Regions from separate parts of the Lysinibacillus sp. GJ-1 genome, predicted to be linked through region 1. Evidence: riboswitches for the same ligand, from Rfam matches in the RefSeq annotation. Region 1 holds a riboswitch; each other region holds the start of a gene.
The links. Region 1 has a riboswitch for cobalamin ahead of tnpA (IS200/IS605 family transposase). Riboswitches for the same ligand answer to the same signal wherever they lie in the genome.
Positions count from the first base shown of each region.

Region 2: it holds a riboswitch for cobalamin, as region 1 does, so the genes downstream of both, LO754_RS02285 (ABC transporter substrate-binding protein) here and tnpA (IS200/IS605 family transposase) in region 1, are expected to answer to the same signal.
Region 3: it holds a riboswitch for cobalamin, as region 1 does, so the genes downstream of both, LO754_RS21690 (hypothetical protein) here and tnpA (IS200/IS605 family transposase) in region 1, are expected to answer to the same signal.
Region 4: it holds a riboswitch for cobalamin, as region 1 does, so the genes downstream of both, LO754_RS10600 (DUF4430 domain-containing protein) here and tnpA (IS200/IS605 family transposase) in region 1, are expected to answer to the same signal.

Region 1 covers NZ_CP088912.1:1,965,103-1,973,294, reverse strand. The annotation lists gene metE (5-methyltetrahydropteroyltriglutamate--homocysteine S-methyltransferase) at 1-1,702, opposite strand, end outside; gene tnpA (IS200/IS605 family transposase) at 1,858-2,334, opposite strand; cobalamin riboswitch at 2,619-2,797, opposite strand; gene LO754_RS09260 (VOC family protein) at 3,023-3,385, shown strand; gene LO754_RS09255 (methyl-accepting chemotaxis protein) at 3,429-5,123, opposite strand; gene LO754_RS09250 (hypothetical protein) at 5,711-5,857, shown strand; gene LO754_RS09245 (NlpC/P60 family protein) at 5,914-6,642, shown strand; gene LO754_RS09240 (glutamate ligase domain-containing protein) at 6,828-7,442, opposite strand; gene LO754_RS23430 (Mur ligase family protein) at 7,430-8,192, opposite strand, start outside.
Region 2 covers NZ_CP088912.1:489,644-497,835, reverse strand. The annotation lists gene LO754_RS02290 (FecCD family ABC transporter permease) at 1-290, opposite strand, end outside; gene LO754_RS02285 (ABC transporter substrate-binding protein) at 287-1,252, opposite strand; cobalamin riboswitch at 1,467-1,652, opposite strand; gene LO754_RS02280 (acyl-CoA dehydrogenase family protein) at 1,817-3,484, opposite strand; gene LO754_RS02275 (class I adenylate-forming enzyme family protein) at 3,487-4,989, opposite strand; gene LO754_RS02270 (MerR family transcriptional regulator) at 4,982-5,371, opposite strand; gene argS (arginine--tRNA ligase) at 5,576-7,243, opposite strand; gene LO754_RS02260 (YwiB family protein) at 7,243-7,671, opposite strand; gene LO754_RS02255 (diguanylate cyclase) at 7,839-8,192, shown strand, end outside.
Region 3 covers NZ_CP088912.1:4,362,390-4,370,581, forward strand. The annotation lists gene LO754_RS21675 (MATE family efflux transporter) at 1-868, opposite strand, end outside; gene LO754_RS21680 (tyrosine-protein phosphatase) at 1,024-1,791, opposite strand; gene LO754_RS21685 (ABC transporter substrate-binding protein) at 2,358-3,317, opposite strand; gene LO754_RS21690 (hypothetical protein) at 3,319-3,861, opposite strand; cobalamin riboswitch at 4,016-4,218, opposite strand; gene LO754_RS21695 (glutathione peroxidase) at 4,373-4,918, opposite strand; gene LO754_RS21700 (hypothetical protein) at 5,188-5,736, opposite strand; gene ytvI (sporulation integral membrane protein YtvI) at 5,831-6,889, shown strand; gene LO754_RS21710 (S-layer homology domain-containing protein) at 7,050-8,192, opposite strand, start outside.
Region 4 covers NZ_CP088912.1:2,224,253-2,232,444, forward strand. The annotation lists gene LO754_RS10585 (cupin domain-containing protein) at 1-341, shown strand, start outside; gene LO754_RS10590 (dihydrodipicolinate synthase family protein) at 511-1,308, shown strand; partial or broken gene LO754_RS10595 (S9 family peptidase) at 1,848-3,646, opposite strand; cobalamin riboswitch at 4,138-4,334, shown strand; gene LO754_RS10600 (DUF4430 domain-containing protein) at 4,505-5,236, shown strand; gene LO754_RS10605 (S-layer homology domain-containing protein) at 5,345-8,192, shown strand, end outside.

The DNA of each region.
Region 1 (8,192 bases):
AGGACCAGTTTAGGATTGTTACTGGCCCCGTTAACATTCCTTTCACGTAGCGATTTGTTAAACTTTGAGCATAGGCTGTTTCTTTCACTGTCATAGGTGTCGCCCAAGCAACATCTCCGTAAATAATCGGTGGCTTCACACAGCGGGAGCCATACGATACGACCCAAGCTTTTTCTGTAAAAGCAAACCCTGTGAGTTTTTCACCAAAGTATTCCACCATATCCGTACGTTCGAATTCACCATGCACAAGTACGTCGATCTCTAAATTTTCTTGTATTTCAATCCAACGTTTCGTTTCTTGTGCGACAAATGTTGCATAAGCTTCATCGGACAACTGTTTCTTCCGCCATGCACTACGTGTCCGTTTTACCTCATCCGATTGAGGGAAGCTACCTATTGTAGTCGTTGGGAATAACGGTAATTGAAGTGCCTGTTGCTGAATTCGTTGACGCGTTTTAAAATCACTTTGCCGTTCAAAATCCTGTGTTGACACTGTTTGTACTGCCCTGTGAACAGCCTGATTATTTCGAACAGGATGTTTTTTTAACGCTTCGATCGCCTTCATACTTTCGGAAATAGTGTAATTTGTTGCATGATTTTTTTCGTTTAAATACTTTGCTACCTCTGTTAGTTCCACTAATTTCTCATCTGCAAATGCAAGTGCATTTTTTAAGACTGGCTCTAATTTTGTTTCTAGTGCTGTGGAGATTGGCACATGCTGTAAGCTGCATGATGATTGAATCCATAGCTCCTCGGCACTGGTCAGTTGTTCAATTGCTCTAACTGTTGTACTAACCTCTGCTAAATTAGCGCGCCAAATATCTCGTCCATTAATAACGCCGGCTGCCAATACTTTATCCTGTGGAAAACCAAATTGACGTAGCGCCTCCATATTATGCGTATAGCCATGCACAAAATCTAAACCAATTCCTTTTACTGGTAGTTCGATAAGCATTTTATAAGCTGATAATGATTCAAAATAAGTTTGTAGCATGATGTTCGCCTCGGGGACAGTTGCTGCTAATTGTATATAGATTTCTTGCACTAGTTTAACCTCTGTCTCATCTAATGAGGTAACTAAGGCAGGCTCCTCCAATTGAATCCAATTAGCACCGGCTGTAACGAGTTCTTTGATAACCTGCGTATAAAGTGGTAATAGTGCTAAAATAAATGCAACTTGCGATACTTTATCGTAGCCTTTTGTTAGCTTACAAAAGGTATAGGGCCCAATCAGCGTTGGTTTGGCTGTAATACCAAATGCTTCTTTCACTTCAAGGAAATCCGCAAGAATTTTATTTTCTGTTAACTCCAGAGCTTGCCCTTCAAATTCTGGTACGATGTAATGATAGTTTGTATTAAACCACTTTGTCATTTCGCTGGCGACTGCATCCTGATTACCACGCGCGATTCCGTAATATGTTTGTAATTCCACTTTGCCTCCTTGCCAACCAAAGCGCTTGGGAACTAAGCCAAACATTACTGCTGTATCGAGCATTCTGTCATATAGTGTGAAATCCCCAACAGTCACAATATCTAAGCCAATACGGAGCTGCTTATCAATACGAGCAAGACGAATTTCCTTCATTTTTTGTAAAAAATCAATTTCTGTCAGCTCATTTCTCCAAAAGGCTTCTAATACTTTTTTCCATTCACGTTCTCCTCCTATATATGGGTAACCAATTGCTGTCGTTGAATACGTCATATCCTTCTCCCCTTTAATTAAAATAATCAGAACCACCAGTCTAACTGGTGGTTTGCTCTACGCGTGAAACGCTGGGGTACTGGCCCATGTCTAAAGACACACTGAAAGGTCCGCCAACCGCACTCCGTTTTCACGCTACCACTAAAGTGGTTTTATCATTTTCGCTTTTTTGCTTTTATTTCTTCTCCTGTAAATGGATCAATGAATTCTTTCATGCTCATTTGATCCTCAAGAATATCCTCTTGTAATTGATTTTTTATATATTCCTGAATGATTTTTCTGTTTCTTCCTACTGTATCTACATAATATCCGCGACACCAAAACTTCCTGTTTCCATATTTGTATTTCAGGTTCGCATGTCGGTCGAATATCATTAAACTACTTTTCCCTTTCAAATAACCCACAAACGATGAAACACTTAATTTTGGTGGAATACTTACCAACATATGAATATGATCAGGACAGGCTGTTGCTTCTATAATTTCTACTCCTTTTCTTTCACATAACTGGCGAAGAATTCTACCTACATCTACTTTAATTTGTCCATAAATAATCTGCCTTCTATATTTTGGCGCAAAGACGATGTGATACTTACAATTCCATGTTGTGTGTGCTAAACTTTTATTATCCATTTGGATCCCCTTTCGTACGAAGTCGGTTGACCAGACCTGAATTTATTGTACGGCTGGGGATTTTTCTTGTCCATAGCTAGAAGCTCTTTAGAACCCCTCGCATAGCAAGGGGTTTTCAAAAAATACAAAAAAACCATCTTCCTTTTCAGGAAAATGGTAGTCATTGTCAATACAATTTAGCTATGATGAAACGATACGATAAATGTTGATTATCGTATAAAGATTCGTTGTCGCACAGTGCCAATTGGGTCACATCTCACCACCTATTTCCACGTAGGTTATTTGGTGTGTACTAGATATTGGTAGGTCTCCTGGCTTCTCATCAACACGCCTCACAGCCTTCCCAGTCTCCCAGTGGCATTTGTGAATTGCTCCGATTTACAGTTGCGGGACAGCGTCGGATTTGCACCGACTTCCCTTTTAAGCCAAACTTTCATTTGGCACCAACTCTTACACAATATTTAATTATGTTGTTACTATAACACACATTTTTCTGAAAAGTATAACTTTTCTAAAATCAATTTATTGATTAAGTACTTATTTGCTGTCAAAATAAACGATACTTGTTATTAAGGAAATATTATTCTAATAAAAGATAGACTTATTATCATACTTTAGAAGGTATTCCAAGTAGTGAAGCGAAGTATATAGTTATACGTAAATATAAAGGAATTAAAGGAGGATTATGATGATTGTCGGTTTACATCACGTACAGCTTACCATTCCAAAAGATTGTGAGGAACAGGGGAAAGCGTTTTATTGCCATGTACTGGGGCTAAAAGAAATAGAGAAACCCACCTCCCTTCAAGGACGTGGGGGCTTTTGGTTACAAGTAGGAAATCAAGAAGTACATGTTGGGACAGAGGACGGGTTTGATAGATATACAACAAAAGCGCATATTGCCTATCAAGTTGACAACGTAGCGCATTGGAAGAACGTCTTATCCGAACACCAAATCGAAATAATTGATTGCGTGCCAATTCCACATGTTGAACGCTTTGAATTTCGAGACCCTTTCGGTAATCGAGTAGAGATGATGCAACCCATCTAAATGACAAAAGCAGCCAATATTGCAAAGTGGCTGCTTTTATTGTTTATAATTTAAAATGCTGTACTTCTTTGTTTAAACGTTCAGCCATCGAAGCGAGATCATCTGTATTTTTTGAAATTTCATCCATCGTTACGACTGTCTCGTCGATTGTTGCAGTCGTTTGCTCTACACCTGCTGCGGACTGTTCGGATATAGCAGCAATTTCATCAATAGAACGATTGATGTGCTCTGTTGTTGTTGAAATACCTTGTAAATTTTCTGTTATTCCTTGAATATTACTAAACATACTATTAACCGCAGAGGCTATTTGTTCAAAGGTTGTATTGGTATTCGTAATTTGCTCTGTTCCTCTTTTTACTTCTTCATATCCCGTTTGAAGGGAAGCTGTTACACCAACCGTTTCGTTTTGAATGCGCCCCACAATGGATGATATATCTGTGACCGAATAAGAAACCTGTTCCGCAAGTTTGCGCACTTCAGCAGCTACAACTGCGAAGCCTTTTCCCTGTTCTCCAGCCCGTGCCGCCTCAATTGCAGCATTTAAAGCTAATAGGTTTGTTTGATTGGCAATATCGTCAATAACTGATACTAACTTAGAAATTTCTTGCGATTGTCTATTTAACCCTGCTACTTTTGCAACAGCCTCTTGCACGATCGTATCAATGGCAAACATTTGCTGTGTCGATGTGTTCATTAATTGTTGACCGCTTGTCGTAAGTTGTAATACTTCACTTGAATAGCCTTGTAAATCAATGCCTTGTGCATTTGCTTGTTGGACATTTACTTTAAATGTATCAATTATTTGCGCTAAGTCACTTGCATTATGTGCTTGGGATTCCGAACCACCCGCTAACTCAAGCATCGTCAATGCTATTTGTTCTGCACCAGTTTTTACATCTAGCGAAGATTGTGCAAGCTGCTCACTATTTGCAGCTACATTGCCCGCAACAACATGGATTGATCCAATAATTTCATGAAGTTTTTGATTGAGCGTGTTTGTCGATTGTACCAGCAAGCCAATTTCATCTTTCATTCTTTCTGGCAATGGAGGCTGACTTATATCGCCATCTGCCATTTGCGATATTTTTTCAATTACCGCTTTTATCGGATTAGCAATCATATGCGCTGATATGTAAGCGGTTACAATTGCGATTAAAGTTATCATCACGCCTATTGCTAACCCTACATTCAGTGACTCTTTCGATTGGGCAATCATTGCCTGTCCTAGCTCATTAATAGAAGCTTCTCTTGCCTGCGCAAGCCCCTCATAACCTTTTCTAACCTCTGTAGCAAGCGAGTCAATAGAATTTAAGTTTTGTATAGCCAATTCTACATTTCCTTTATCATATTCATCAAACACTTTCGTTTGCACAAAACCTCGCCATTCCCTTGCTTTTTCTACAGTTTTCGATAGATTTGTATCAGTTGATAATTCCGTTAATAGTTTATTATTTTCTTCAGCAATTTTTACGTATGCTTCAAATTCTTTTTTATATTTCTGATCACCAGTCAGAACATAGCTTTTTGCAGCAGTTGTTCGAACACTGATTGTGGATGCTAACTTTTCATTTGCTGTTAACAACTGTAATTCTTTATAAACAATTTCTTCGCCAGCAGAAATGACACGCTTATTGGCAAAGTAGCTATACGTGTTAAAACAAGCAATAAAAAATACAACAATGAAAAATGCACTCAAAATTTTTGCTCGAATGGTTTTGAACCTCAGTTTCTGTAACATACCATTTTCCCCTTTCGTTAGTGAAATTATATCAATTACTTCTACGAAACAACATTTTTCGCTAGCTTTTGAGGATGAAAGTCTTGCTTATTTTCTCCCTAAATATAACATATTATCCCTTTAACTCCCATGACTCGAACTATGTATTTCATAACAAAAGATGATAAGAAATAAGGTTGTAAAGCGTGCTTATATAAGCATTATTCGAGCAAAAAAGTTATTTTTCTATCATAAAATATTCTTAATTTGATTTATAAAATTCGTATGGCAGTACGCTCTATTGCCACATTGCTTATCATTTTTTAAGTATTCTGACTTCCTTTTAAATTCTATTGTAATGTTATTTAATATAGAAAAAGATCCGATTGTTTATAACACAATCCTACTTTTATCATCACAAACTGAAACATTTGTAATGAAACTGTAAATTCAAGCGATAAAGCCTTTACTATCAAGGTTTTCAGGTAGGTTGACGTGCACTGTGGAAACATTTACCTAACAGAACCCCGTGTTTTTCATGCTACGATTATTGCAATGGCAAGCAAACAGAAAAATTTACTGCTCGCTTACAGGAGGTAAAAAACAGCATGAAAAAACATTTTTTAACAACTACATTAGCATTGTCGATTGGGTTTAGCTCATTCGGAATCGTTCAAGGGACATTTGAACCGATAAAAGTGGAAGCAGCGACGACAAATGCGCAAAATAATGACCAAAGGGTTGCAGCAAAGTAGATCAACTGATTCAAACAGGGAAAAGCTTAATTGGTAAGGCTACATACAGTAATAGCGTGTACAAGTCTACATATCCTTACAAATTTTCTTGTGCTTCATTCCTTATGTATATTTTTGAAAAGAATGGTGTAGATCTTGGTACGTATAATGAAAATTACATGATACAACAAGGGACATATGTTGCAAGAAACCAGTTGCAAAAAGGTGACTTAGTATTCTTTAAAAGTAAAAAAACAGGCACGGATCCTGATCATGTAGGCATGTACATTGGTAATAACAAAATTATTCATATGGCTGATTCCAAGCAAAATATTGTCATTTCAGATATGAATAGTAAGCCATATTATAAAGACAATTATGTATCTGCTCGCAGAGTATTACCAACATTATTATCTGCCAACCCCGCAACAAAGGGCGATAAAATCGTAGAAAATGCGATTACTTATAAAAATAAAGCAACAATTAGTTCCACAATTAATGAACAAAGTTTACGTTTTACAGCACCTGGTTTCGTTGAATATGTCTACCGTAAAAGTGGCGTAAAACTTGGTACTACAAACTTAAAAGAACTTATGGCGAAAGGAACTACGGTGTCACGTGCCAATTTGAAAAAGGGTGACTTAGTATTCTTTAATGGTGTGAAAGGTTCGAAAAACCCATCGCTTGTAGCTATCTACGCTGGCGATCAACGTCTCATCATCCCAACTTCAAGCGGTGTTACGACAAGAGTACTATTTGTTGATTATTATAAGGAACATTATTTAACAGCAAAACGAGTATTTTAAAAGACAAACAATCTAGCAATAAACATTTGAATGACTGCTAGCAATATATAAACATAAACATAGCATACAAAGCAGTGTCATTGACACGTTTGTATGCTATGTTTTCGCTTTAAATGGTTGGATGAATTTTACATCGTTAAAGTCTTGCTTGTCATTGCTACCATAAAGATTGCCCTGCTATGCTGTTAGATTTCCTTTAGATGATTGGCAAATTCAATCATGGATCTACTCGACATTGGGCCTATTATAAGCACAATCGTATCTTGGTCAAGTTTTGGTTTGAGTAATTCTAAAACTCCTGCAACATCTTTAAAAACATGAACTTCCGCAGTAGTGCCATCTTTTTTTGCTTGTTCTGCTATATGTTCGGCTCTTTTTCCAATAGTAATCAGCATTTGAATATTTCGCTCAGCCACCATGGAGCCAATCTCACGATGATACTTCTCTTCGAAAAGACCCAATCGCTTTATATCACCTAATATAAGGATTATTTTTTTATCTTTTCCTATCGTATCTAAAACTTTCAAGGCTGCTTCAACCGATGTAGGATTATTCGTCCATGTATCATCTACGATAGTACTTCCTTTAAGACCGGTTGACATTTCTAGATGCCTTGCCATCGGTTTAAATGTTTTTAAACGTGAGATTGCATTCTGAATGGACATGCCCATTTCTTTTGCAGCAACGATGGCCGCTAATGCATTATATACTTGGTGTTCTCCATAGCCAGGTACAAATACTGTATATTTTTCCTTAGCTACTTGCAGGGTAAATTTCATACCGTTGTTTATAAATTGCATGTTCGAAGCTTTATAATCGGCTTTTCCCTGAACCCCAATCGTAATAATTTTCCCTTTAAACGTATGCAGAGGAATTTTTTTGTGTTTTCATCATCTGCATTGATGATTAACGTGCCATCTTCAGCTATTCCTTCTAAAATTTCAGATTTAGCTTTTATATAGCCTTCAAGATTTTTACAGCCATCTAAATGATGGACACCGATGTTTGTAATAATACCAATCGTCGGTCGATAAATCATACATTGATGCTTAATATTCCCCGTATTCCCTAGCCCTAATTCAAAAACCGCTGCTTTTGTCGTTTCATCGATGCCTATTAAATAAGGTAAAGATTGGCGAGGTTCATTTTTGCTACTAATAGATGCCTGCACATTCCAGTCTTTGCTCGCAATATGTTTAATCATTTCTTTTGTAGTTGTTTTTCCACATGTACCCGTTAATGCGACTACTGGTATGTCAAATAGCCCTCTATAATACTCAATAAACTTCCAGTATGCCTGCAACGTACTTTTCACTCGAATAACTGTTGTATTCGGTAGTGCTTTTTTTAGTTCTTCTAAAGGTTTATCTGAAATAACGAGGGATGGTCCCTTTTTATCGATTTCTTCCCAATTAATGGTCTCACTTCTATTGATAAACATGAGTGTATTCTTTTGCGTCAAATCATGGCGATTATAATAGATGGCATGTTTGATAAACCATTGCTCAGAACCACTTACTAAATCCCCTTGTAGTAACTTTCTAACCACA
Region 2 (8,192 bases), 1.5 Mb from region 1:
GCACCTACTGACGCTCCCGAAGATACACCTAGCGTATAAGGGTCTGCCAATGGATTCTTTAACAACCCTTGGAAGGCTGCCCCTGCAATCGCCAACGATGCGCCAACAAGTCCTGCCAGCAATACGCGTGGCAACCTAATTTTCCATAAAATATTAGCGGCTGTTTCATCTGCCGCCCTATTCCAAAATACTTCAAATGGAATATGAACCGAGCCTATTGATACGCCACACCAGATGCTAACAAGAAGTAACGTAATGGCTGTAATATAGGCTAATAATGCTCTACTCACTCGAAAGCCTCTGGATAGATGGCTTTCGCTAACTCTTCAAGCCCATCTGCTAAACGCGGGCCTTGACGACTTGTTAAATTTTCATCTACTTGTACAATTGCTTTATTTTTTACAGCTGTAATAGTATCAAAGCCTGCACGTTGTGGAATTTTCGTTAAAATATTTGGCACATAATCGTATGTGACAACGATGACATCTGGATTTTTTGTAATAATTTGCTCCGCATCAATTTTGAACCAACCAGTTGTATCGGCTGCAATATTTTCAGCATGAATCATATTTAGCATTTCCTGCATAAATGTATCCTTACCAGGTGTGTAGATTTCAGGCTCATCTGACGTTTCGACAAAGACTTTCTTTGGTTCCACATCCTGCAATTTCGCTTGGATTTCTTCCACTTTGGCTTTCATATTAGCAATAATTTTTTGTGCCTCCGGTAACTTACCAGTTGCGCGTCCTAATTGCTCAATCGTCGTATAAGTTTCATTAAAATCGCTTGCATTCGCCACTACAAATACCTTTACACCTGCTGCCTCAAGCTGCTCCATCGCTCCATCTAAAGAAGCCATTCCTGATTCATGAGCAAACACAATATCTGGCTGTAAGGCGATAATTTGTTCAATATTGAACTCCATACTGCCGACTTTTTCTTTTTTAGCTGCCTCCGGTGGATAATCATCATAATCATTGACGCCGACAATTTCGTCATCTAGGTCAAGCCCAAATAATATTTCTGTATTACTCGGAATAAGAGAAACAATTTTTTCAGGCGGTGCTTCTAGCACGATATCTTTGCCAGTAGCATCTTTTATTGTCACTGGAAATGTTGCTTCTTCTTGTTTGGTTACTTGTTGCTCCTGCTGCTCTGATGCAGATTGCTCGTTTTTCGGTTGTGCTCCACATGCTGCAAGTAAACCCATTGCCAAAAATGCTGATAATCCTATCTTCCAATACTTTTTCATTGTGAATCCTCCTTAGATTGTATGTGCATTTTTTAGCTCTGTTAACTTGATTGATCGATAGTATAGGGATTGTCATTATTAAATATGGGGATTGCTCACCTTTATTTTCAATGGTTATCGATAGTCGCCTTACAAAACATAAAAAAAGCCCTCGTCCATTTAACGAGAGGCGGGCTTGCACAAAAAAACCACCATCCTATCCTCGTAGGCTGAAATGTAATGTTCTATAAAGGCAGGTCTCCTGGCTCGTGCTCCAAATGCTTTTTCATGCCTTCCCAAAATAGCTTTCAGTGGCATCCATTGAAAAAACTCACACTTACAGTGGCGGGACCGCATCGGAATTACACCGATTTCCCTTTTCACTTTACTTAAGTAAAGAACCTTTATAATATTCAGTTGATTTTATTATACATGAAAATAGAAATAGGGAACGATAAAAAAAGTGACACCATTCTAGGTGCTTCAAAAATTGTGTGCGTGCCTGACACCCTAAAGACGGTAGATAAACTCACAAAAATTTGAGTTTATCTACCGTCTGAAAACTTTTTAAAAAGGCTTATTTCCTTACATAATATCTGAAAAATACTGGACCGTTTTCATGGGTGCGCCAATTTCGCGTAATGCCCATGTATTTTCTAAATATATATCTGCTAGCTTTTCGTATTTGCCACCAAATTTAGCTGCCCATTCGACTGCTACTACACTTTCATAGAGATGAGCCATTTTTTCGGCTACTCCCTTTGCTTCGTATGATTTAGTAGCTTCATCCAGACGACTAAATGTTTGTAATGTACATTCTAATTTCGCTAGTTGCTCTTCCACAATTTGCACTAATGAGCCATTTGCTAATTTAGTCAACCGCTCATGCATTACTCGTACAAATAATTCATGGGCAAAATATTTATCGACTAAGCGAATAAGCTCTAATGCTAAAATATTCGCTGTACCTTCCCACACCGTAAGTACTTGCGCATCTCTAAGCAAACGAGGCGTAACAAAATCTTCAATATAGCCATTTCCCCCATGTAATTCAATCGCTTCGCTTGCATAATGTACCGCTTGTTCAGCCGTTTCTTTCTTCATAATGGCGATATTCAAGCGATTAAGAATCATATCCTGCTCATCGCCCTGACCACTCGTTACCTTGTCATACAATTGAATAAGATCGAAAACAGTAGCCACTTCTACATGGACCTTCGCCGCATATTTCCCTAATGTATCTTGAATCATAGGATATTGAATTAAAGGTTGCCCAAATGCATTCCGATTAGTCACATAATGCTTCGCCTCTAAAAATCCGCGACGCATAATACCGATAGAAGCCACTGCATTACAAATTCTAGATAAATTAAGCGCCTCTAGCATATAATAGATTCCTTTATTTGGTTCTCCAACGACATATGCTAACGAACCATCAAACTCTACCTCACCTGATGGCACTGCTCTCACACCGAGCTTATCTTTTAAACGACGAATGCGAAGGTTGTTTATCTTACCATTGTCTAGACGCCAAGGGACCGCAAATAATGTTAAACCTTTCGAACCTGTAGATGCGCCCTCAATGCGTGCTAAAACCATTGCCACACCACACATTCCTACATTTGATGCAAAATATTTTTCTCCGTACATAAGATAATGCTGTCCATCTTGTCTAGCCTTTACAATATTTGCGCCAACATCTGAACCACCTTGCCGCTCTGTTAAAAATGTTGCTCCCTCATATAGCTCTGTATCTCCTGTTGCACAAACATGTGGTAAAAATCGTTGCTTCAACTCTTCACTTGCATAATGATCCAGCAAATAGGCTGTTGCCATCGTTAACGTGACGGGGCAATAGAAGCCTGGCTCCGCATGAGATAGTAAATAGCCTTGCGCAAAGCTATAGACATAATTCCCCTTCCTACCTAACTGCGGAATGTTCTTATGCACATAGCCTACAATTCCCGTGTTGTATGTTTCTTCAATGGTTTTTTTGTAGCCTTCATTGACCCAAACTTCCGAAACTTCCTCACCATATGCATTATAGCGTTGCAATCGAGGTTCGCCCTCTCGATCAGTATGCTTCGCCCTTACGTCAATAGCACCTGCACAAAGCTCACCAAAATCCGTTAATTCTCGCTTAGCATAGACGAATAACTCTTTATCTAGCATCATGTCTAATAGTTGATGGAGCGTCTCATCCTCTGTGAAAAAATTAGTGGTCTGTCTTGCATCCTGCTGTAGCACTTTCATAGCTATCTCACCCCTTGTTCCTTCAATGATTGTTTAAGTATTTTCCCGGAAGCATTTCTCGGAAGCGCTTCCACGCGTTCAAATAGACGTGGAATTTTATATTTTGCTAGATGCTCCTCTAAATACGCCTTAAGTGCGCTCTCATCAATCTCTATCTTTGTAGCATACACAGCCTTTACGGTTTCGCCCCACTGCGGATGTGGAACTCCGATAACAGCCACCTCAAATATGCCGTCATAGCTTAAAAGCAAATCTTCAATCTCTTTCGGATATATATTGACACCGCCTGAAATAATCACATCTTTTTTTCGATCAACAATCCAAATAAAGCCGTCTTCATCTTTCCGCGCTAAATCTCCCGTTTTCAACCAACCATCTACAAACGCTGCCTTTGTAGCAATTTCATCTTTGTAATAGCCCATCATGTTGCCTTCACCGAATAACACAATCTCCCCGACCTCATTCACACCAACTTCTTCCCCACTATCGTTAATAATGCGTAGCTCCGTACCGAGTGGTGCACGTTGACCAATACTCCCTGCTTTCGCTATATGCTCTTGCCCGAACATTAAAGAACCACTTGGCCCAGCCTCTGTTAAACCATAAACACATGTTAGATTTTCTGTTCGAAAAGCTTTTTGTATATGACGAATTTCATTTTGTGATAATGGCGCCCCTCCGTAAACCCACCATTTCATTGAAGATAAATCTGCCGTTTGCAGTCTCTTTGTTTGAGCAGTTAATAAGTAAGCGACTGGTGCCCCGAAAAAATGCGTCGTCTTTTCTTGTTCTACCATGTCTAGTAACAAATCTGGTGTAAAGGTTGGCGTTAATACATTTGTGGAGCCAACAAGGACGCCTGCCATTAAAAATAAATGTAATGGGGCTGAATGCGTTAACGGCATCATTAGAAGAATACGGCTTGCAGGCTTTACTTCCATTTCGACGGCAATCATCTGTGCTACTGTTAATATATTACGATAACTAAATAGCACACCCTTTGGTTTTCCTGTTGTGCCTGAAGTATATAAAATCGTTGAGGCATCCTCTTCATTTAGCTGGCAATCTATTGTTTGTGTACTTGCATGTTGTATTAACGTCTCATAATGAAGCCACCCTGCCTCCATATGACCCGTCTTAATCTTTAAAGGCACGACGTTGATATGCTCGACAGTAGCAAATATAGCTTCATGTACTAAAATGGCTTTAGCCTCAGCATGCTGTGCAACATACTCAACCTCCTGCAATGTAAATTTGGCATTTACAGGAACGACAATAGCGCCTATACGCTGAATCGCAAAATAACTAACAACAAACTCTACAACATTAGGCATAAAAATAATCACTTTATCATTTTGGCGAACACCCTGTTCCATCAAAGCATGACCAAGTCGCGTCACTTGCTCATCTAATTCGCGGTAAGTCACGCTTTTCCCATGACAAACAACAGCTTCTTTCATAGGGTACTTTCGGGCATTTCGCGCTAACAAATTTGAACTATTCATCGTGCATCTCTCCCTTTAAAGTCAATAATTTTTCACTAAACATGCCATGTAATTGCTGTAATTCATTTTTCATTTGTGTAAGCTCAGCTATTTTACTCTCAATTTCTTGTATTTTTTGATTTCCGTATGCCACAGTCCGTTCCAATTGTTGAATCCCTGAACGATCAAAATCAAAGAGCAACACCATCTCCTTGATTTCTTCCAATGAGAAACCATAACGCTTTCCTCTAAAAATAAGCTTGAGCTTCGCCATTTCCTTTTTGGAAAAGGTTCGTTGATTCGTAGAAGATCGATGTGGACTTAGTAGCCCCAACTCCTCGTAATAACGAATCGTACGTGTAGAAACATTAAATTGCTTCGCGACTTCCTGAATCGTTTTCAAAACCAACTCCCCCTTCACAATTTTTCATCAGTATATCATTAACGTTAACGTCAACTTCAACAGAAAATTAGAAATAAACAGAAAAATACACACACAAAACACAAAAAAACGGTGCCAGTCACTCAAACAATTCTCAAACAATTTTGTTCGTAAAAACAGAAAAAACCCCGACACGCAATTGTGTCGGGGTGATAATCATGTACATTACATTTTTTCTGGTGCAGATACGCCAATTAGACGTAGTGCGTTGGCAATCGTTGTACGAACAGCTGTAATCAGTGCTAAACGCGCTTCTGTTAGCTCTTTATTCGATGCATCTAACACTTTTTCAGCGTTATAGAAGCTATGGAATGCAGCTGCTGTTTCTTGAATATAGTTAGCGATACGGTGTGGTGTACGGTGTTTTGCAGCATCCGCCACTACTTTCGGGAAATCACCAATTTTTTTCAATAAATCAATCTCTTTTTCAGCAGTTAACAGGCTTAAATTTGCTGTTGAAGTAGCGAAGCCTTGTTCTGTCGCTGAACGTAAAATAGAAGAAATACGCGCATGTGCATATTGTGCATAGTACACTGGGTTTTCATTTGATTGTGAAACCGCTAAGTCAAGGTCAAAATCCATATGTGAATCACCAGCTGTTTTCACAAAGAAGTAACGCACAGCATCTAGACCAACCTCTTCCACAAGCTCACGCATCGTTACAGCATTCCCTGTACGTTTGGACATTTTGAATTTCTCGCCGTTTTTGTATAACTGCACCATTTGGATAATTTCCACTTCAAGTGTGTCACGGTCATAGCCAAGTGCTTGAATAGCCGCTTTCATACGTGGAATATAGCCGTGGTGGTCTGCTCCCCAAATGTTAATTAGTTTATCGAATCCACGAACAATTTTATCCTCATGGTAAGCGATATCTGGTGTCAGATATGTGAAAGAGCCATCGTTTTTAATTAGGACACGGTCTTTATCGTCACCGAATGTTGTAGAACGGAACCAAGTCGCACCGTCCTCTTCAAATACATGACCATTCGCTTTTAATTTATCTAATGCTACTTCGATTTTGCCGTTGTCATATAATGATGTTTCAGAATACCACACATCAAAATTCACGCGGAAGTTCGCTAAGTCTGTTTTTAATTTATCTAATTCTAAAGCAAGACCATGTTGACGGAAAAATGCAAAACGTTCTTCATCCGGTTTTGATAAAATCGAATCGCCATGCTCGCTCGCTAATTTACCTGCAATGTCGATAATATCTTGACCATGATAGCCATCTTCAGGCATATCAGCAGCAAGGCCTAATGCTTGCTTATAGCGCGCTTCCAGAGAATAAGCCAAGTTATTAATTTGATTACCAGCATCGTTAATATAGTACTCACGAGATACAGCATAACCAGCCATATCTAAAACATTACACAATGAATCCCCTACAGATGCTCCACGTGCATGACCTAAGTGTAGGTCGCCAGTTGGATTTGCTGAAACAAATTCAACTTGCACTTTTTCACCAGCTCCTGCGATAGAGCGACCATAATCAGCACCTTGTTCAAGGATAGCTGTTACAACTTCTGTTAAGAAATCTTTACGAACCGTTATATTCATAAAACCAGGACCTGCGATGTCGATTTTTTCGATATCAGTTCCTGCTGTTTCAAGGTTTTCTAAAATTGCCTCTGCAATTGCACGCGGTGGCTTTTTCGCTAATTTCGTTAATTGCATGGCAACATTTGTTGCATAATCACCGTTTGCTTTGTCTTTTGGTGTTTCAAGGTGAATCGTTAACTCTGTGCCAGCTTCGACTAAGCCTGCTTTGTCAACAGCCTGCGCAATTGCCGTTTTAATGGCTTGTTGTACTTGTTCTACTGCGTTCATCATTGTACCTCCGTAAATGTAATGTCTAATGTATAATTGCCAACGCTTTGTCCACCCATTAATAAATCGTATTGCACATGAAAATCTCCGCACATTTCATGTCTAGTAAATAGCATGTTTTTTGTTTGTGTTACGAGTGGCATCGAACCTAATTCACTTTCATAATGGTCAATTTGTTGTTCAAAAATATTGAGTGGTAAGCGCATTTTGACTGCTCCAGCGCGCATAATAAGTGCCCGTTCCGTGTCTAACTTCATCGTCGTGCGGATTGTTTTATCATCCTGCATCTCTTCATATTTTAAATATAGGGAATCTGCTTTATTGATTAGCTGCCCATCCAACCACTTTTCCAAGATTTCGGACTCCCCATCAATCGGACGAATCGTCGAAATGAGCTTAATGTTCACCTGCGATTTTACTTCGTTCACCTTCATGGACGCTCCCTTTTAATCTTTTTACTATAACCTTTTTATTATAGGATAAATGTCCGCTTTTTTTCAAGATACAAGTGCGTATTGTTTTCAAGCATTGGCAGAGAAAGTGAAAAGATTTACTATTATCTATATATGTTCGAGAAAGGAACTACTATTAATAGATGTTACTTCATATTTATGTCAGCTTTTGTATTACCTTTACTTTAATTATTTTAACGTATTGGCCATTTACTCATCCGACTCGAAGAAAATCATTTATCAAAGATTTTAAACCAATTTTAGTCGGCATTATTTTTGGTATGACAGGCCTAGTATTAAGTGCTATATCGTTACGTTTTTTACAAGGGACGCTTATAAACATTCATATTGTACCGCTACTATACAGTGGGCTGATTGGTGGTCCGTGGTCAATTATTATAAGCGGTGCAATTATGGGGGTAGGGAGTCTACATATCATTCCTACACAATCTTTATTGTCCATATCAAGTTTATCAAACATTAATTTAATCGTTCTT
Region 3 (8,192 bases), 2.3 Mb from region 1:
TTGCAACTGCAAATAAATATGTAAACATTGAAATATTCATGGCATATTGCCTTGCTGCAAGCGTCTCAGCACCTATATAGGTTGCGTAATAAAGGAAGACAATTTGGCAAAATTGGTAGAGCACTTGCTCAAAAGCAGATGGTAAACCGATATTTAAAATTTTTCGGACATATTCTTTTGAATAGGTGAAATAGTATTCTATCTTCACACGGATCTCCATCACCTGATACAACAGCCACGAAAAAACAAGTACCGCTAGTCCCCTGCTAATAATGGAGGAAATCGCAGCGCCCTTAACACCTAATTGTGGCAGTCCAAAATTTCCAAAGATTAATCCGTAATTTAAGAGGACATGAATAACATTCATTCCAAGCGAAACGTACATGGTCTGTTTCGTCCAACCATGGACACGAATAATGGCTGCTAACGCATTAATAATAGCCTGTAAAAAAATAAAACTACCTATAATGACTAAATAGCTTTGCGCATATTGCAAAACATCGCCCTTTAAATTCATCATCGTCATTAAATGGCTTGAGCCGAAGAAAAAAATCATACTCATAATAAGCCCAACAATTACGTTCATCGTAACTGCTAATGCCGAAATTTTTGTAGCCTCTAAATAGCGTTTCGAACCTAAATATTGCGATACAACAATTGCAGCACCATTGCCCACCACTTCAAGTATTAATATCGCAATATGAATATATTGATTGGCAGCACCAACACCTGAAACTGCATTATCCGACAAAGCACTTAACATCAATGTATCGGCTAATCCCATTAACATAAATAAAAAAACTTCCAAAAAGATCGGCCATGTTAAATGAAATAAACTAAACTGGTCGGTCGAATGTTTCTCTCTCATCGCATGTCCCAACTACTTCACTTCTCTCTATCCATTACATAAAAATCTATTGTATCTTATCACAGATTGGCTTGTTGTATAGGATAGGTAATACAAAAATAATTGAATAGCTACAAAAAAATCCCTCTCACTGCATGGCGTGAAAGGGTGTCTTATTAACATAAGCAATATTCTTGTAATTGCTGTCGTTTTTCTGTTGTTAAGCCAAATTCTTGCTCTAAAAATACGTTTTTTGAACCGTATTTACTATCCATAGCATCAAAGGCGGCTTGCAAATAATCCTCGCGAGCTGACATTAGTGCGTGAAACTGCTGTAATTCATGATCATTAAAAGTATCTTGGATTGCCTGTGCCATGCGTTCTACCATTGGGCGTAAGTAAATATTTGTTTCTAAATAGTCTTGCATAATGGTTTCCTCTGGCACATCTAATGCTAGCAAAATAAGAGCTCCTCCAATACCTGTTCGATCTTTGCCTACTGCACAATGATGAACTAGACCTAGATTATCTGGATTTTGGATTGTTGCCATTAATTTTTTAAATGATACATTGTTAAATGGCATTTGTGCATAAAAATCTCGAAACATCTCAGGACTTACAACTTTATAAAAATTGTGACCACCAGTATTTGTTGGCATCTCAAACGCATGATTTCCCTTTGCAGGAATTTGAATATACTTTGCATCCTTGAATGTTGGATTAGGGTTATTTCGTGCCTCGTGTTCATCTCGGTAATCAAAAATTGTTTTTACCCCTAATGTTTCAAAGCGCACCTTATCCGCTTGTGTCATCTTACCAAGTGCAGCTGAACGATATAGCAAGCCATTCTTTACGATACGACCATCCCTAGTCTTATAGCCACCCATGTCGCGGAAATTCAAGACTGCCTCAAACGGAATAACTTTCATGTCAAACTGTGTCATCCACTACGCCTCCCTTATGTTAGCAATCATTTCTACTTCTATTTTATAGAACAAACAAAGATAATACCAATTATCCAATGCCTTATTTATTCAACTATATTTATTTTAAAACATGAATAACGCTATTGTCCGCTAAGGCAAATACTTTCTACAAAGGAAGAAATGCCAGCAGGCAACAACGGCATAGCAAAAACAAATAATGGAAAAAAGAGAAAAAGTGTTAGATTGATGACAGTCAATCTAACACTTTTTTGCTGCGCCGGTATTGTCCGCTTCGGCGGTGCTTTCTGCGGGCACACCGTAAGCCGCAACCCTCGCTACGCGGGGTCTGTTGCGTCTAACATAATGTTCTTTTCCCGCTAGAGTCACCACCTCCGCTACCAACAACTAGGGAACCCTTCTAATTTATTATTCATTGCAAAAGAAATAATAGTAAATATGTTCTATATATTTTCTTAGCAAAAATTTATCAAAACCAATGTACCTCTATTTAGAATTTTAAGGTTATGTCCCAGCCTCTTTTCTCTTTTGCCTAAGCTATTATGAAAGGTTTTTACCGTTTATCCTTATTTAAATAACTCAGGATATACAGCTTTTGCAACCATCTCAACAGCTTCCCCGATACGAGGTCCTGGACGATTTGAAATATCTGTATCAATAGCATTTACTGCTTTATCTTGAATAGCTGTAATCGTATTCCATCCATCACGTCCTAGAATTTCCCCTACTGGGTCTTTTACATAGTTGACAGTTGTTAAAATAACTTGAGGATTTTTCGCAATAACATCTTCCTCTGCAACCTTTACCCATCCTGTTTGGTCACCAAATACATTGTTGACATTTGCAGCATTTAAAATTTCCTGTTGGAAAGTACCGGCTGCTGTTGTATAAATATCAGGTTTTGGGCTAATTTCTAAGTAAACATTTTTTGGTGTTTCTACACTTTTTACTTTTGCTTGAACATCAGCAATTTTCGCTTTAATCTCTTTGTTTAATTGCTCGCCTTTATCTTGTACACCCATCACTTCAGCAAGTTGTTGAATATCTCCATAAACATCTTCAAATGATGCAGCTGATTGAATAACAAATACTTTTACACCTGCATCTTCAAGACCTTTTAGTGCATCTAGTGTCTCTTCATTTCCTGTAGAGTACGCAATGACAACATCTGGCTTTAAGGCTACAATTCGTTCGCTATTAAATGTCACTGAATCTGACACACGTTCGATGTTTTTTGCTTCTTCTGGGTACGTATCATATTCTGTAGCTCCGACAACTTTATCGCCAACACCTAGTGCAAATAAAATTTCTGTGTTACTTGGTTGTAATGACACAACAGTTTTCGGTACTGCATCAAATGCTACTTCTACAGCGCGATCATCCTTAACTTTATAGCCACTTTGCTCAACTTGTTGGTCCGATTTAGATGTATCGTCATTTTTCGCTTTATCTGCTGTGCCGCATCCTGTCAATACAAGCGCAAGCATTAACACAGTAAGCCATTGGAATTTTAATAGTTTTTTCACTTTATTCATTCTCCTTCTTTTTCTTCATTGGATATGATTTGCTAATAAACGGGATTTCAGCGATTCCAGCCTGTTGATTCATGTAAACAGCCATAACAAAAAATACATTAGCTAGTAATCCTAAGTAATCGAAAAGAATGGCCGGTACTTCCCTTTCCTCTGACACTTTGTGTAGCACACGGTACGATTTTTTTGCCTCACTCCGACATAAGTGAAGCGCAGTTGCAGCCCCAGTGCCTTGTGGCAAAACAAAATTTTGAATTTGTTCCTTTACATGTCCTACATAAAAATCATACCGATCACTGAGCCATGACAAATCTTCTTCCGTTACCGCAAGTTTGCCACGTACCGAGCCATTGACATGGTATGCCATTGGCAAAATAGTCAATAAATCTGCCCCGACTACTTCAACTTCTTCGGCTTTTACAGCAGCCAATGCTACACCGATATGCGTTGTTAAACTATCTGTACGGATTTCAAAATCAACTGTAGATATTTTTTCACACATGAACGGGTAACAAGAATAACGCGCATCTTTTTTCATCTGTAATCCCTTCTTTCTTTCATGAACAGATTTTGCTTAAAATGTGCATAAAAAAACGTCGCTCCCTAGGGAACGACGAAAATAGCATATATAGTGTTGTCTAACGAAGACAGCTAATGTATTTGCCGTATATCCTCCTAGCTTCCGAAGAGTTTTTATACATTAAATAACGGTCGGTCTCCTGGCTCGTACAATTAGCTACCTTCATTTCGTAGCGCTCATAAAGCCTTCCCATCCTGTTGTCTTTGGACAGTGGCATGTATTATGATTTTTGTACTTACAGTTGCGGAAACAGCTTCGGTCTTACACCGAATTCCCGATTATGCTAAAATTAGCACCATTATTCTGCAAGAATTATTCACTTGAATAGCAGTTTATCATATATGGATTTAAAAAAATAGTTATGAGATTGAAGCATAATCGAATATATCCACACCGTACTTAGCACTATTTCTACATAGTGACCAGCTATTCGTTATTCTTTCCTAATAATTCTGACTAAAAGAGCTAGCTATAAAATTTTTTCAATTGCTTGCTCAATATCTAGTTGGGAATCGGTTGGTTCGAAGCGTTCCACTATATTACCTTGATTATCTACTAAAAATTTCGTAAAGTTCCAGCGAATATTACGCCCATCTAAAAAGCTAGGAGCGATTTGGATAATTGATTCCGCTAACATCTTTTCCTGCATATTGGCTTTACCGAATTCACGAAAATCTACTTCGTGCTTTAAATAATTGAATAATGGATGTGTCCCTTCGCCATTTACCTGAACTATTTCAAAGATTGGGAACGTTACCCCGTAGTTAATTTGACAAAGTTTAATCGTCTTTGCTCCATCTTCTGGGTTTTGTTCTCCAAATTGATTACAAGGGAAACCAAGCACAACGAAATTATTCTCGCCATATTTATCATACATTTTCTGTAAATCTTCGAATTGATATGTAAAATCACATTGGTTAGCTGTGTTGACAATTAGCATCGTCTTTCCACGATACGTTTCCATTGATAAAATTTCACCGTTTGGCTTCTTTACTAAATAATTATAAATACCCATTATCTCGACCCTTTCTAGTTACTATTTTTTATATAGAATGACCAACTATAACCCCTCACCCTGTATATTGCGTGAATAATTATGTTGCTTATTCCTCAACAAATGGTTTTGTCGCTTTTAGAAATTTAATAACTATTGCATACTAAATTCCAGATAAGTAAATAAGACCTATATTTATATGAATCAAAAATACTGTTTTTTTCATTATAACAATAACTTTTCTTTCTTCAAAATAACTCGCTCGCCATAAAAATAGCCATCTCGCTATGTTAACGGATGGCTGTTTTATATTTCTTTTTACATTTAGTATCTTGCTCTTCTTCAATTAATCTCATCGCAATATCCAATAGTTTATGATCATTAGTAGCATCAAATAACTTCTTAAAAGAGACAATTATATCATAACGAATAAGTGTTGGTTGTTTTTCATCCATACAAGTTTGGAACCTTTTCGCTAAATAAGAAACAATTAAATCTCTTTGAACCTGTCCAGCAAGCCCAATTTGCCAGATTGCTTGTAATGCCTGTCTTGCTGTTACTTTACTTTCATCATACGTCACTGCCCAGATTTTTAGAAAATCATCAAGAACACGCTCTTCTGGATCACTCTTTGCTGCTAACGCACATAAAAACTGTGCAGCACGCGCACGCGCATGTCCATTATTATATGTAAGGGCTTTAACAAGTTGTTCCCAAACTGCATATGTCCAATCAACTGGTTCTTGCACAATCTTCATCAATTTTCTATAAGACTCGTATTCAATTTCACGGTCACGCTCTGTTAAATTACTAAAAAGCTCTAAAATCTCTTTTTCCATGATTTATCCCTACCTTCATTACTTTCAGAACGTTTTTAAATTTTAATTTTATTGTGTTACACTGTACTTAAATTAATGATAAAAAGGAGAGCTTATGAATAGATCTATAACTCGAAAGTTGATTATACGAACGCTAGCGATTATATGCCTACTAGTAGCTGCATATTTTATCATACCAGTTTCCGTGCCCATACTATTAGCGGGTATTACAGCTTTTTTATTGGAACCCATTGTCATGTTTTTTAAACGAAAATGGAAAATGTCTCGGAAAATAGCTGTTGCGTTTATATACATAGTAAGTGTTATTTTTATTTCTATTATCTGTTACTTTACTATTACCCAACTAATGTCGCAAATAATTTCCATTTCCAAACAAGCACCTTACTATATTTCTAAGCTATCTGAGATGTGGGGGCATATGCAAGAGAATATTTCAAAATATACAGAAGACTTTCCTACTGAAGTGAGTTCCTCACTTCAAAAAACGGCAACCGACTTTATTAAGAAAATTGAAGAATCTTTTTTAAACTTCTTTAATTATACCAAAGTTACGACCTTCTTTTCACAAATTCCAAGCCTCTTTATTAGTCTTCTCGTTTATATGATTGCTCTATTTTTATTTATGCTCGATTTACCTAAATTAAAACAGATAACTTATAAATATTTAAAGCCATCAACAGAAAAGAAATTAAAAATTATTACGAATCGTTTAAAAGATGCATTTTTCGGTTTTATGAAGGCACAAGTTCTTGTTAGCTTTATCATTGCCGGAGTTACATTTATTGGATTACTCCTTATTCAACCAAAATTTGCGCTAACAATGACTTTTATTATTTGGATTATTGATGTTATCCCGTTCCTCGGCTCCATTATTATTTTAGCGCCTTGGGGAACTTACCACCTGTTGATGGGGAATACATCGATTGCCATTAAGCTCTTTGTTCTTGCAGCTATTTTATTAATTATTCGTCGAACTGTCGAGCCTAAAGTAATGGGCGCACATATTGGTTTATCTCCTCTGCCAACATTAATAGCGATGTTTGTCGGTCTACAACTATTTGGTATCATCGGCTTACTTGTAGGGCCATTTGTTATCATCTTATTGTTCGCATTAAAAGAAACAGGGGTTATTAAAATCAATTTTAAAATCTAGCAGATGTGAAATAAATTGGACAGTTGCTTGAAAAATGGTGGACGTCAAGACGTAAGTAGCTCGCTAAGCTATGATTTACGGCTCTATCCAACGACAAATAAAAATAAACACAGGGCACATTCTATTCATGATAAATAGAAGTGCCCTATATTATTGTCTATTACTTTGAATTAATAAGCTCTGCTTTCTTTAAGAAGCGTTCGATTATTACCGCTACTTCTGCACGCGAAATATTAGCAGTTGGCGCGATTGTTTTATTTGCCTTACCTGTTACTAAACCTGTTTTTACTGCAACTGCAATAGGAGATTTAGCATATTCAGCAATTTGTCCTTCATCTATAAACGCTGCTAAAATAGTTGCCGCTTCTTGCTCTGAAATCGTTGTATCTATATCGGTTAACAACAAAGCACGCGCTAAAATTGTCATTGCTTGCTGACGTGTAATTTTATCATTCGGTCCAAAGTGACCATTGCTGTAACCTTGAATAAGCTTGTATTCACTTGCAGCATTGATATAGCTTGCATACCATGCATCTGTTGTTACATCTGCATAATGACTAGTAAGGTCATCTGTTTTTAAACCGAGCGCACGGACTATAATAGCAGCAAATTGTGCACGTGTTATATCTTGATTAGGTGCAAATATGCCCTCACGTACTCCATTAATAATCATTCGAGAGCCAAGATTATTCACAGCCTCTTTTGACCAATGATTAGCCACATCGGTAAATTCAATAGGATTCCAAACAAGAGCATACGTACTATTTGTTAAACTATTAATAACCGCATAGTACTTTCCTTCTTTTTGTATCACTTTTGTCGGTACATGTTGTGCTGTGCCGTCTTGTTTAACGACGATAGCCGTTGTAATTTTGCTTGCTTCCACGTCTTTTGGTATCGTTATTGTTCGTTGAACATAAGCGTTGAAGCTTGTAATATCAACCGTTTTTATAGTACTTACCGCTTTTACAGTAAACTCAATAGGTGCAACCATTAAAGAGAAATTACCTTGTTGTGCCACATTTTCTACAAACTTCACCATATCGTTTGTAGGCTTCGCAATTTCGATTTGTACTTTAATGTCTTCAAGTGAAATATCTTTTCCTATTTCTGTAGAAATTGCATCTATATTGATTTGTGAAGCTGGCAATGTGTAAGAAGCTGTTGGTGTTTGAATAACTACTAATGCTTGCTCATTCTGCATATTTTTTACCATTTGAGCATTTAATTCTCCAATAATGATATCAGCATCCTTGTTTACAGGAATAGTCACAACTGCTTTTTTACCTTCTGCCGCTAGTTT
Region 4 (8,192 bases), 260 kb from region 1:
TAAACGCAGTGGTCCAAGTATTGGCGCCAGGTGAACATAATAACCCACACAAACACAGTAATTTGGCTATCTTTATTGTATTTGAAGGAGAAGGCTATAGTATCATTAATGGCGAGAAAATTGAGTGGGAAAAAGGCGATGTATTTGTTTCTCCTGCTTGGCTTTCACACGAACATTGCAATACGTCTGATCATGAAAATGCTGTTCTTTATACTATCCAGGATGTACCTACTGTTTCCGGTATGGGGACATGGTTTTTGGAAGAACCTGTTGGGTCAGGAGCAAAACATGTTGTTAAAGAAAATATCACGAATAAGAATGATATTTTACCAGAAAAGTAAAATAACAAGCTCCTGCCAGCAATGAATTTACTCATACCTCTGACAATAAGTTTGTACGGATTCGTGAACACACGTGGAGAGATAGTTCATCCTCTTATCCGTACAAAGTGGTGGTATTACGTTGGTTCTATATTAATATTATTGGGTAAATAATTGGAGGATATAATTGATGAAAAATCTAAATGTTGCTATTCCAACCCCCTTTCATGATGATGAAAGCTTATATTTAGAAGGTTTCAACCCCATTGTTGAACATTTAAAGAATAACGGAATTGAGTCACTACTTGTATCTGGTTCTACCGGTGAGCAAAATTCAATGAGCATTGATGAACGATTGCAAATCATTGATTACTTTAATAAGCAAAACTTTCAAAATATTGAACTAATGTTTGGTGTTTCAGGTGCGAGAACGAGAGATGCGATAAAACTAATTCAAGCACTTGAGAAATCTGTTTTTGATGCCATTCTTGTCCAGTTTCCACTTTATATTCAACCATCACAAAAACAAGCCATTGCTTATGTTAATGAATTGCTAACACATACTACTAAAAAAGTTGTGCTATATAATAATCCTGCCCGAACTGGATTTAACCTAAGTGTTGAATCCCTGAATGAACTTGTTTCTCAACAACACCCGAACCTTATCGGCCTTAAAGAAGAGTACAATGTGAAGCGTCATAAAAATACACAGTTACCCGATGATTTCATTATGTTTGCTGGAGGAGATGTTGACCTCATAGAAAAAATACTCGGTGGCTGCAATGGACTTTCCAGTATGGTAGGCAATGTTTACCCTAAAGAAATCAAGCAAATTTTAAATGACCTACTAATGAAAAAACCAGTTGACGTTCATAAAATAAATCAACTAATTGACGAAGTGACACATTATCAAGCCATTATTAACATAAAAGAACATTACAATTCCCTTGGTATAAAAGTAGGTCCTTGTCGATCACCCATTAATTAGTAACTAATTTCCACCTACTATACACAGTTGACTCAAACAAACGACTTTTTTGAAATAGCCGCATTTTTCAACATGAGAATGCGGCTTCATGCTGTTCAAAACAGAAATGGACTGCGAATGCTTAGTAGTCAATGCACCCCCTGAAGCTGGTCAGGGGGTTTCAATACGAAAATCTAATTATGCCTCGCTCTGTACTCGTTTGTTTAACGTAAAAAAAGCAGTCGCAGCAACTAGGTGTTTCGCTTTGTAACTCCAGGAGCAATTCATATATTCCCTCGCTAGTATTATATTATGTAAACTAAAATGATTTGCCGAGAATGAGGATTTAAATTCGTGCACTAGCACATATAATGTTCTCTTTGCCCTTATAAACGGACGATAAATGGAAAAAGACTAGGGTCTACTGATGTAGAATCTAGTCTTTTTCACTTCAACTAATATTTCCATCAACTTACGCCCTCATTACTTAAAGAAAGAATTGTTAATACTCTTTAGGTTTTTTCCCAGTTGGGCTTATTTTTCTTTTATCATACGTATCATTATGCTTTCACTTTAGATTCAACGAACTGATTCAAAAATGACAGGATTTTTTGATAAACAGCAATTTCATTTTCTTTTTAGAAAAGCCATGTCCTTCGTCTTCAAGAAGCATATACTCGACCTCACGACCTTTATCTTTTAAAGCCTGCACGATTTGATCAGATTCCTCTTTTACAACACGCGGGTCATTGGCTCCTTGGATAACTAGCATTGGTTTCACCATGTTTTCTAAATAAGTAATTGGTGAGTATTCAATGAGTTTTTGCTTGTCTTTTTCCGGGTTTCCCACCCACTGATCCATAATGGGCTTCCAGTCTTCAGGAACTGAGTTGATAAATGAGAACAAATCAGATGACCCAAATATATCCACGACGGCTTTGAAATAATCAGCGTGTCTACCGTGGAGCAATAAGGCCATGTATCCTCCGTAACTTCCGCCCATCAATAAAATATTGCCTTTTTTCGCGTAATCATTTTCAATGAGCCAGTCGAGACCAGCTACATTATCAAGTCTTGGACCGTGTCCCCAATCTCCCTCTACCATTTTTGTGAAAGCTAATCCATAGCCTGTTGATCCACGGAAATTTGGCGCAAAAATGCTATACCCATTATTTAAAAAGAATTGGAAGGAAGCTCTAAAAAATTTTCGCTCTGCGGCTTGGGGACCACCATGCGGCCAAAAAATGATTTCACCATTATCATTTTCTTTGTTAGCTTTGAAAAATAAGGACTCTATTTCAAGTCCATCAAAGGAAGAATACGTAATCACATCTGGCTCCACTAATTCACTTTGATCTACGCCTGGAACTGTGTATTCCGTTAAAGATGTCCATCCATTTTCCTTAAAATAATAGATATTATGTGGCTTCGTCGCACTTCTTCCTAATAAATACAAATTACCGGATTTTGTGACGATAAGTTTTTCAATAATACTGCATGGTGAATCGAGTTCTTCCCAATTATTCAATAACAAATCATGCTTATACAAATGATCTTCTACACCTTTTTCACTGATGACATACAGACACTGCTTTTCTTTGTTATATTTCAACGTAGTAAAGCTTTCATTCTCTAAATCTTTCAATTTTACAAACTCATTTGTCTCTAAATTATAGGAAGCCAAATACGTAAAATCAGCATTGTAATTTGTTAATAAATAGATGAGGTTATCGGATACAAACACTGCGTCACCGACCGTATGTTGCTGATCTGTTGGCGGAGTCAGGAGAATATGCTCCTCTCCTCGTTTAGCGTATAGTAGTGTATTCGTATTAGCAAAATGTTTATAGTAGAGGGCTACCTCTTCATTCGGGCTAAAATCGAGTAAAAAAGTGGGCGCATCTTTTCCCACAAGAACTGTTTTTTCCTCACCTGTCACCAAGTCATAGACATATGCATTTAAATATGTTGGATTTTCTTTCGAAGATGTATAATAAAGCTTGTTCCCATTTTCAGATAAAATGGGCACAGAATTGCGAGTTCCTTCTTCATAAATAATTTTTTTCATTGTTCCACCTTGAAGTGGAATTCCATAAAATTGCGTATTTTCGTCCCCATTCCTGTCAAAACCAGCAATGATAAACCGTCCTTGTTTGTCATAGATAAGCCCTTGGCAGCTTTGGTCAATGAAAGTAAGCTGTGTCGGGAACGTATTTGGTAAATTCATCGCCCATAAATTATACTTGCCACTTAAATTTGTACTGAAAACTAGCTGTTTTTCATCTGGACTCACCGCAAAATCACCAATCGAAAATGTTCGTAAAAACTGTTCTACATCTGGTTTAGAAAAAGATATCAAATTCAACACTCCTTACTTATTTTAAATTGCGTGAAAAGTCTATCTATTTATAAAATATCATTATTACACTTCAATGTATAATAAATATGATAAGAAAATGTACTATATGCTATGATTTTACCTTCTGTTTATCATAAAAAAATAAAGAAACTTCCTGATTGATAAATTTCATAGGATTATCTTTAAAGATAACTGCTTCTCCTCAAAAAGCTTCATATTCCCTGAGTAGTAAAGCTTATCTCCCTTCTCTTCCCTACAATATTTTAGAAATCTGTCCCTAGTTTTACTCAATATTGCGATCTACTACATAACTTGTAATAGCTTTAACAATCGGAAGAGTGGGATATCTATCGGTTTCTTCTTGCGATTATAACTTATATACATAAACAAAAATAATGGAGGTAACTCCATTATTCGATAAGGAATATCTATCCTTTTTATTTAACTATTTGGAAAATGAGGAAAATATGTTAAAATAAACATCAAGTGAATAGCAATTGCAGAATAAAGGTGCTCTTTTAAGAGCTTAATAGGGAATTCGGTGCAAAGCCGAAGCTGTTTCCGCAACTGTAAGTGTAGATGACTACAGAAAATACCACTGTCAAACGGGGAAAAATGCCCCCAGTAGATGGGAAGGTTCTGAATAGGATACACGAGCCAGGAGACCTGCCTTTATTCCATCGTATTAACTCTCTTCGGAAGCTAGGAGAACTTACGGCAAATAGATGGACAGGCATATTATTTTATTATGCTCCTTTTCTGTTTACCTTGGATGCTTCCCTTTTTTAAGAGAAGCATCTTTTTTATTGGAGTTAATCGCAAAAACTTTCACTACAATAAAATTAGGAGGTTTTCAAAATGGTTACTTTTAAAAAATGGTGGCATATAGCGTTCGCTTTTCTTTTAGCTGTTTCGCTATTATCACCGACAGCAAGTGCAACAACAGTATTACAACCTACAAAACAAGAGGCACAAATTGCAACATTCGATGTCCAATTAGCTGTTGACGGTTTATATGGCTCCATCCTACCAGCAGCAACAGAGATTGTCTCAACTGGAACTACGGCATTATCACTAATGGAAAATACATTAACAGCAAACGGTATTCCATATATAGTTACTATTCATCCTATCTATGGTCCTTATCTTGAATCTGTTGATGGGCGAGCTAGTGGCAGCTTAAATGGTTGGGATGGTTGGGTATACACTGTAAATGGTATTAGCCCAACTGTTGGTTTAGATGCTTATAAATTAGAGCCTGATGATAAAGTTCATATTTATTATACGACATGGGCTAAGCTGGGCACTGCTAGCACAGTGGATGTAGGACAAATAAATCCAAAGGTTACTGTGGATTTAACGGGTGACCTATTTCTAACAAATGCCTCTAATATTGCTAATTGGACAATTAACACAGGTACTACAGCGTTAACAGCTCAATCAATTACTGTCAACACAGATCAACAAGCAGTTATCACATTTTCTGGTCAAGCTGCAGAAGGTGGTATCTCGATTACAGCCTCTGCAAATGCACTACTTGGTGGTTCAACAAGTGAACCATTAACTATTGACGTCACACCCAATAACTAAGTAATTAAGTACTGAAAAAGTGAATCCATTTTAAAGAAATGCACTTTTTCAGTACTATTGTTTTTTTAGATATAACTAGCAACATCTCTAAAGGAAGTGAGTTTTCAAATGGATATTTTTAAAAAGCAAATACATTTAGTCATTATCTTTATTTTAATATTTTCGCTATTATCCCCTGCTGCCACTGGCAAAGCACAGCAACTTGAAGGAGAAACGTACGAGCAAAACACTTCAGACATAAATAACACAGAATTAGACAATCCAAATGAACAATTAACTATTACGCCATTAATAGAGAATGCGCCGAATACAATTAGTGATATTCAATTAAATACCACAGGACCTTTATTTTTAACAATTGGAGAAACATCGCAACTTGCTGTAGCTAGCTCAACAACAGAAGATAGTACCCTAATTGAATGGTCATCGAGTGCTCCTACAATTACAACAGTTGACAATCAAGGATTAGTTACAGCGATTTCAATTGGGGATGCTCAGATTAACGCAAAAGTTGGTGAAGTATCTAAGGCAATTGATGTATATGTTATTACACCTGAAGAACAAAACTTTATAAATTTGGTAAATAGCCTTCCAGAAATTATAGTTACTGATGAGGTAACAGAACTACAATTAACAGCAGCTCGCAAAACATATAGTGCATTAACACTAGATCAAAAGAAAAAAGCATTAATAAGTAATTACAATAACAAACTTGGTGAAAAAGAAAGCCAACTGGTAGAAGCCTTCATTAATTCTATTCCTTCATTTGATACATTAGATGAAGCAATTGCTCAACAATTAATAAATGCTCGTACGAAATGGAACACTTTACTACTAAATGAAAAAAAGAAACTAGTGCAAATAGAGGCTATCTTAATAGAGAAGGAACTGAAATACGTCGGACTTTTAATTTCTACTATTTCGTCATTAGAAATAAGCAATGAAGAGTTAGGTTCACTATTCAATACTACTCGTAAAATATACAAAGGAATACCAGCACAGCAAAAAGTAAATGTAACAAATTACCAAAATCTTGTAGATAAAGAAATTGAATATGTTTTATATTTAATTGACTCTCTTCCTGAAACAATTCAGATTGCTGATGAGGCAACAAAAAAACAATTAGAAGAAGCTCGGACAACATACAATGCCTTAGATAAAAATCAAAAAACTAAAATAAATAATTATCAAGAGCTTGTAGATAAAGAAAACATTTTCACAACAGCCCCTCGGATTCAAGAAGTGATATTTAAAATTAACGTGCTCCCCCCTATAGATTCGATTACATGGGCGGATCATTTGAAAGTTAATGCAACACAACAAGCCTATGATAATTTGTCAGCTCAAGAAAAACAATCTGTATCAAATTATAATAAGCTAGAGGCTTTACAAAAGCGATTAGTAGAATTGAAGCCAACAACGATTAAAGCCTACAACTCTGTTGGTCAATATTTAGTATCAAGCTCACCGCAGCCTGTCTATCAATCAGAGTGGACTATTTTAACACTTGCACGTGGTGGGTATGTCAATTTATCAAATAGTTATTATAGTAAATATTATAAAAATATAGAGAATCATGTAAAATCAAACAGTGGCGTAATCGCCGCTCAAGCAACAGATTACTCTCGGGTAATAATAGCTCTTACAGCTATCGGGAAAGATCCTACAAATGTCGCAGGCTATAATTTAGTTGAAAAATTAACAGATTTTAATTTTGTAACACGTCAAGGCATCAACTCTGCCGTCTTCACTTTAATTGCACTCGATACATGGGACTTTGAATTACCTAAAACAGCTACAACAACACGTGAAAAATTAATTAAATATATTTTACAAAGGCAATTAAACGATGGTGGTTTTGCCTATTCTGGTACTGAAGCTGACCCTGATATCACTGCAATGGTCATTCAATCACTCGCTCCATACTATCAAAGTAATGCAGAAGTAAAAACAGCCGTTAATCGTGCAATTGATACATTAGCAGCTATTCAATTACCTAATGGCGGATATAAGTCAGATAACTTTGAAAATGCTGAAAGTGCAGCACAGGTTGTGACTGCTCTAGCAAGCTTAGGGATAAATGCTAACAACGATAATCGTTTTAATAAAGTCATTTCTCATATCATGACATATAGCTCAGAAGATGGTGGCTTTAAACATGTATTAAGCGAAAACAAAGCAAACGGCATGGCAACGGTTCAGGTTGGCTATACATTAGCAGCATACAACCGTTTATTAAATAATCAAACTGCTCTTTACGATATGTCAGATACAAAGTCTGATAATACTGGAAATAATCCAGGAGATATTGACAATGGAAGCGATGGAGAAGAACCTTCCAACCATGATGATAAAGGAAATCAACCCTCTAACCCTGATGGGCAACCTTCTGATAATGAAGAAATTGGTTATACGACATTCTCAATTCGAATTTCGTCTTCTGAAGTGCCATTAAAATCAACATCAACTAAATTATTTGCTGGTGAAACTGCTTTTGACGTTTTAAAACGAGTAACATCGGAAAACAGTGTTGCCTTAAGCTATCGTCAAACAGAATATGGAACATATATTGACGGAATTGCTGGTGTTTATGAATTTGACCGCGGTCCTTTAAGTGGTTGGATGTATCGTGTAAATGGTCAATACCCATCTTATTCTGCGGCACTTTACACACTATCACCTGGTGATTCAGTTGAATGGCTTTATACGACCGATTTAGGTAAAGATGTCGGTGGATATGTAGAAGATGGAAGCGAAAAAAGTGGCCCTCCAGCTGAAGAAAACAAAGAAAAATGCAAGGGTAAAAATACAGAAAATTGCAAAGAGACAGAAAATAATTGTACAGGCGTAGAAGCACAATGCGCTGAAGAAATGAATAAAGGGAATGAAGAAAACAAAGGAAACAGAGGAAATGTAGATAACCCAGTTGCTGAAATTACTATTGAAGATGGTAGTA